Regions from separate parts of the Peribacillus sp. YIM B13477 genome, predicted to be linked through region 1. Evidence: predicted binding sites of a transcription regulator. Region 1 holds the regulator's gene; the other holds the start of a gene.
What was found. The regulator NrdR, encoded in region 1, represses ribonucleotide reductase genes. The targets are predictions, from matches to a motif close to AACACNATATATNGTGTT.

Region 1 (3,430 bases):
CTCTGCCAATTTCCTCGGGCAGACTTCATAATGCAGGTTCAGGGCTTTTCCTTGCACCACCAATTTAGGATAATACCCTTGCATCATATTGATGCAGCCATCCAAGCTCGGACATTTATCACACTTATTGCTCTGTGAAGTGAACTCATAAAGCTTCCCCAAGTTTTTATCAATCATTTCCTTCGTGACCGCCGAGCTGTTGGCATTCATGAATAACCGCACTTGTTCGTTTTCAAAAATCTCCTGTTTCAGCTTTTCATAACGCTGTTGAAATTGATTTGTATTGGCCAATTTATTAAGGGACCTATTAATCTTTTCCATCGTTCATTTCACCTCCCGCTTTCCACAGCTTCCATTTCTCCAGAAGTTCGCGTTTTTGGGCATCCAATTCAGGCTGATCCGCATTCTGCTCCTGCTGTGCTTCTTCTTTTTTCTCAAGCCACTCCGGAACCACTTCTTCCCGTATCGCCTTTTTCCGGCTGCCCTTCGCAGCATTCCTGCTTCCTTGAGCCCAGTCCTGATATTTCCTATGTTCATTTTTGGCCAATTCCATCGCCTCGACGACTGTTGAGACCTTCAGCCGTGCCCAATGGCCTGCCAGCTTTTCCACATAACCCTTCGTGAACTTCATATCCGTTTTGAGCATGACATATTCAATCAAGACATTGACGACACCCGGATTCAGCTTTTGATTGATCATCACGCCCTCAACCACTTTCAAATCACCGCTTGACGGCTCTGCACCGCCAGACAATTGCATCAGCCGCTCCCTCGGGGAAATCGTCTCCAAATGACGGATTAACTCTTGTTCCTTTGTTTTCGGTTCTTCTTTTTGTGTCCGTTCACGAATTGGCTGCACCCGATTGACAAGGGAAGGCATATCGGCCTGCCGTTCGATCTGGTACCAGTCCCTTGCCGCCTTTCTAAGCAATTCCTCGTCAATCTCATCATCCAATGAAACGGCATCCATTACTAGTTTTTGCATTTCCAGCGGATCAATGCCATATAAAAAAGCGAGTTTGGCAATCGTACTTTTTATTTTAGGAGTAAAAGCCTTTTTCGGCACGATCGAGGATTTCATCCCGGCAAATAAAAGGTCAAAATCGAATAAGTCATCAAACCCCGATGGCTCAACGCCTTCCGCACGATCGATGTATTGCTGTTCAGGCACCGGTTTCCATTCGTTTTTCGCTTCATCCGTTACATATAAAGAGTCCAAATGATCTGATGAGAATACTTCCGCAAAAGATTTAGTCACACCTTCATATTGATCGGTTAAGATATGGTCATCACAAAAGAACCTCTTTAACCGGTTGAATTGAGCTTTACCGATTTTTTTGTATAAGTAAATATTCAGCATTCCATCCGTGAAAAACTGCTGGGGTGAAAGCGGCGGGTTTAACTCATAAATGAATTCCTTCGTTTCATTTTTCGATTTCTTATATACATTCAACAGGCCGATTCCTTCAAGTAAAAGGCGCGCTTCGTAAATATCACCCAACTTAAGGCCGATGGTATTCATTAATTGATAATGCGAGGAGGTTTCCGACCATAGCCTGTTTTCCTCCAACTCACTCCATAACGTCATATATAGGCTAATGCAGATAGGTCCAATAAGAGGTTGATATAGTCGGGTAAGTATTTTCCGATCATAATCATGAAGCAGCCCCGCAGATGAGACCAAATATGAATCAGCTGGGAGCAATTCTTGCCAATGCATTGACATCTCCATTCAAACCTTTCAAAAGATGTAGTGAAAAAAGAGCCAAAGTGAATCTTCAGCTCTACTTTCTTTCTTTATTTATTAAATCTTTCAGTTCATCAATAAAGACATTGATATCTTTAAATTGTCGATAGACGGATGCGAACCTTACATAGGCAACCTCATCGACTTCTGCCAGCTTGTCCATTACCATTTCGCCGACACTGTCGCTTTTCACTTCCGATATGCCCTGGTTGCGTAGTTCTTTTTCTACATAACTGGTAATTTGCTCTAGTTCTTTCAAGGGAACCGGACGTTTTTCGCAAGCCCTGATTAAGCCACGCAGGATTTTATCACGACTGAACTCTTCACGTGTCCCGCCCTTTTTCACTACAATAAGCGGTGTTTCCTCCACCTTTTCAAATGTCGTGAATCGAAAACCACATGCCTCACATTCACGGCGTCGTCGAATCGATTTACTTTCATCGACTGGCCTGGAATCGAGCACTCTTGTTCCGTTATATTGACATGATGGGCATTTCATCATTATCAGCTCCGTATTTTATGTAGGACTCCCCTATCTAAATGTTCCCCAAGGAATTACTTCTCTATCTTAATCTTATATTAAAAGGAACGGACAGTACAAGTAAAAAGTGTAACTTCCGGCAGCAGGCACTTTTTGTTCTGCCGTTGAAGCACCGTTGCCAAGGGCATTGTGCTACAAGGCAATCCTCTCCAATAAAGTGAATCAGACTGCCGATTCATTGCATTAAAAAAGAGATGCACCCATGGCATCTCTGTGTATACATTTTTTTATAGGGCACTTATATTGGCTTTTTTCATTTGTACAGGACCTAATCCACGTGGTAATTCTATGTTTTCACGTGTTTGCGCATTCAAAGCTTCTGCAATATAATCTGCCGCAATATTCGGATCCAAGTTACCGCATGTATAGACATCAATGCTCGCATAGCCGTGTTCTGGAAAACTGTGAATCGTTAAGTGTGATTCAGAAATGATGACAACCCCGCTGACTCCTTGTGGAGCAAATTTGTGAAAGGCAACTTCTCGTACCTCTGCACCTGATTTCAAAGCAGCGTCAACAAAAATCTTTTCAATTAAATCGATATTGTTCAGTTTTTCAAAGTCACAACCCCAAAGTTCAGAAATGACATGTCTACCCATTGTTTCCATAGTGTAAGCTGTTTCCATATTAAGCTTCCCCCTTACCATGATTTAAAAATAAGTTCTGATAACTACCACGGGGGAAAGTTAGTCCAAAGAGGTCCTAACCCTTTAAGTAGCCATCATGCAAACCGTTTTGAAGAAGTTCACGATTCATAGTATATATGGTTTGAATTTTTTTTGCAACTCCAAATTGAATTTTTGGAAAGATAAACTGTATATGTAATGGGGATATAGCGAAGGTTCCAATGTGGACCAAATTCCGTCATCGGTTTATTCAGCGCCATAAAGCAGCAGGGATTTGATGGATCACTGCATGAAAAATAGCCCGCTAAAAATTTTAGCAGGCTCTGACTTTAGACAAACTCAATAATAATTGAGTTTGTCTAAAGTATATTAGGCCGTTGATTGGAACGTAGGGCACTCGCTTTCCGCGCAGTAGTCTCGAACACCCGCTCCAATCAACTTTGTTTTAACAGTAAGATAGAACTCCTTTTACCTACAGTCTATTTAAGGAAGAAACCAAGGAGATTAAGGGCAGTT
Region 2 (3,430 bases), on a different contig from region 1:
CATTTTCGAAATCATTTGGTTCCCGCACATCAATTAGCTGCACTTTTCTGTAGTTGGCGATAAATTCGTCCTGTGTTAGTGTTTTAACGATTTTACGCTGGCGGTACCAATTAAAAAGTGAATACGCAATAACCACTCCTAGGATGATGAGCAGTGTATATAATATTTCCAAACATAAAAACTCCCTTCTACCTTAACGAATACAGACAATCTTTATTATATAATTGCTTTACCCAATAATCAAAAAGAATTTTCATCAAATTCTTCATGACTTGATAGCACTTTCTTTTTTAGAGTGTTAAAGTCTGTTAAACTACTACATGTGAGTTTTTTGTGGGGGATTGAAAAACGTCTATCGAAACGAGGGGTAAGGATGACTAAAGAAAAATGGGGTTTTATAGATTCGGGGTATTGTTCACCGGCTTTTAATATGGCGCTGGACGAAGCCCTGTTAAACTGGCAAAGCAAAGGGGAAATTCCGCCGATCATACGCTTTTACGGCTGGGATCCAGCGACATTGTCGATCGGTTATTTTCAAAAGGCAGAAGCGGAGATTGATCTGGAAGAGGTCAAAAGGCAGGGCCTTGGTTTTGTTCGCAGGCCGACAGGAGGACGGGCGGTACTGCACGAACATGAATTGACTTATAGTGTAATCGTTCCAGAATCCTATCCGGGAATGCCAACCACCGTTACTGAAGCTTATCGTGTCATTTCTGAAGGAATATTGATGGGGTTCAGGAATCTGGGATTGGATGCTTATTTTGCCGTGCCTCGAAGCGAACAGGAAAAAGCGGCTTTAAAATCGCCCAGGTCTTCCGTCTGCTTTGATGCACCTAGCTGGTATGAACTGGTCGTTGAGGGCAGGAAGGTCGCTGGCAGCGCTCAAACCAGGCAAAAAGGCGTCATCCTTCAGCATGGGTCCATTTTGCTTGAGCTTGATGATGATAAGCTCTTTAGCGTATTTAAATTCTCAAATGACAGGGTTAAAGAGAGAATGCAAAAAAACTTAAAAAACAAAGCTGTGGCCATGAATGACATTGCCGGGAGAAAGATAACCATCCCTGAAGCGAAAGAAGCTTTCGAAAAAGGTTTTGCCGAAGGACTTTCGGTCGATTTAGAGCCATATGTCCTCACCGAAAAGCAATTGCTGGAAGTGAAGGCCATTGCAGAAAGCAAATATGAAAGCGATGAATGGAATTTCATGAGATAGAGGAAGCATAATTAGAGTGGATAATAAAAAGTTTTTTCAGATTTGTTTGACCGAATAACACATCCCTTGCAGGGATAAGCCCTAAAAGGGATGGGGAAAAAGCAAGGTCCAAATTAATTGAAATCTGATGAAAAATTATTATAAATCGACATTTTCCTCCCTTTTGCTAACTATATTAATTGATTTAACGTTTGACAAAATTAAAAGTTATTCAAAACAAACACAATATATAGTAGTTGAAATATTTAATGCGACACTATATGTTGATTTTTGAGTTTCGCTATGATAAATTTAGGGTACTTGTTAAGCGAAACGGACATGTAAGGCTACATAAAGATTTTTGCGGCAGCAAGAACGGATCATGAAACATATAAAGGAGAGGGAATTATGTCGGTTGTAATAAAAGAAGCTTTAAAGGTTGATCTAGAAAGGTTGAATAAGGATATTTCTTTATTTCCCCAGGTTCACCCTGTAACTGCTGATATGAAAATGGCGCATAAGGGAGTGTCCCGTCTAGTCATGCTTGACCGCTATTCTTTTAAGGATACTGAAAAAATCACACTCTCGGCAGGCGATTTCGTCGTGTTGACGATTAAGGAAGATCCGAAATTCCCGGCAAGGGGTCTCGGTTACATCGTTGAAATTGATTGGGAAACCAAAAAAGCCAAGGTATTGGTGGATGAAGAATTCCGTGGCGTATTGGATAATCCGGAAGAAGTTGAGACGGGAATTGTAAACCGTCCGTTGGATATAATCGAAAAGCCTCTTGAAATATACTATGAACAAATTGCGAAACGTAATGCAACGGGATTGGCATCAGTGGAAACGACGGAAGAAAAAAGAACGGAATGGTTCAATAAATTCTATGAAGAATTAAAGAACCTTAATTTCGTCCCGGCAGGCCGAGTATTATACGGTGCAGGTTCCAATACGGATGTTACTTATTTCAACTGCTATGTAATGCCATTCGTACCGGATTCACGTGAAGGTATTTCAGAACATAGGAAACAAGTGATGGAAATCATGAGCCGCGGCGGCGGAGTGGGTACGAACGGTTCGACACTGCGTCCAAGAAACACTCTGGCAAAAGGGGTAAATGGAAAATCCTCGGGTTCAGTGTCATGGCTTGACGATATTGCAAAACTGACGCATCTTGTTGAACAGGGCGGCAGCAGACGAGGCGCGCAAATGATCATGCTTGCTGATTGGCATCCCGATATTGCAGAGTTCATCATTTCCAAAATGCAAAATCCAAGGATTTTGCGTTACCTAGTGGAAAACACTAAAGATGAAGCCATCAAGAAATATGCCACGGATAAATTGAAATTCACGCCGCACACGGAACAGGAAACCGCTATGTATCAAGGGATCATCAATTATAAGGAGATTCCTGGCCAAGGCGGGTTCAGCGAGAAAATCATTAGGGATGCAGAGGAAAAGATCCGTACAGGCGGAACATACAGTGTCCATAATTCGGATTTCTTGACTGGAGCCAATATCTCTATTTGCCTGACCAAGGAATTTATGGAAGCGGCTGAACAAGATGCGGAATATGAATTGCGTTTTCCTGATGTTGAAAGCTATAATGCCGAAGAAATGGCCATTTACAATGAAGAATGGCATAATGTCGGCGATGTTCGCGAATGGGAGAAAATGGGTCATAAAGTCCGTGTTTACCGTAAAATCCGGGCTAAAGAGCTTTGGAACTTAATAAACATTTGTGCAACATATTCTGCTGAACCAGGTATTTTCTTTATCGATAATGCTAATGAAATGACGAATGCCAAAGCATACGGTCAACAGGTTGTAGCCACGAACCCTTGTGGAGAACAGCCATTGGCTCCATATTCAGTATGTAACCTTGCTGCTGTCAATCTGGCTGAAATGGCTGATAAAGAAAGCAAAACGGTTAATTTCGAGAAACTTAAGCAGACGGTTGAAGTCGGTGTGCGCATGCAGGACAATGTCATTGACGCAACTCCTTATTTCTTGGATGAAAACAAAAAACAGGCACTGGGCGAGCGACGGGTTGGACTAGGTGTAATGGGTCTGCATGACCTGTTGATCTACTGTGAAACGGAATATGGCTCTGAAGAAGGAAATATCCTGGTTGACAAGGTGTTTGAAACGATTGCGACCACAGCTTACAGGGCTTCGGTGGAACTTGCTAAAGAAAAAGGCAGTTTCCCGTTCCTGATCGGGTCAACGGACAAAGAAACC

Region 2: ACFX4H_RS01685 (vitamin B12-dependent ribonucleotide reductase) is a predicted target of NrdR. The motif match lies at 1,430-1,447, and genes of this name have one in related genera.

What each region holds. Positions count from the first base shown of each region.
Region 1 is NZ_JBHZPD010000011.1:33,497-36,926, forward strand. Features, by position in the region: gene dnaI (primosomal protein DnaI) at 1-321, opposite strand, end outside; gene ACFX4H_RS23310 (replication initiation and membrane attachment family protein) at 308-1,720, opposite strand; gene nrdR (transcriptional regulator NrdR) at 1,785-2,246, opposite strand; gene speD (adenosylmethionine decarboxylase) at 2,516-2,896, opposite strand; partial or broken gene ACFX4H_RS23325 (IS5/IS1182 family transposase) at 3,400-3,430, shown strand, end outside.
Region 2 is NZ_JBHZPD010000001.1:337,204-340,633, forward strand. Features, by position in the region: gene ACFX4H_RS01675 (rhodanese-like domain-containing protein) at 1-172, opposite strand, end outside; gene ACFX4H_RS01680 (lipoate--protein ligase family protein) at 374-1,210, shown strand; gene ACFX4H_RS01685 (vitamin B12-dependent ribonucleotide reductase) at 1,598-3,430, shown strand, end outside.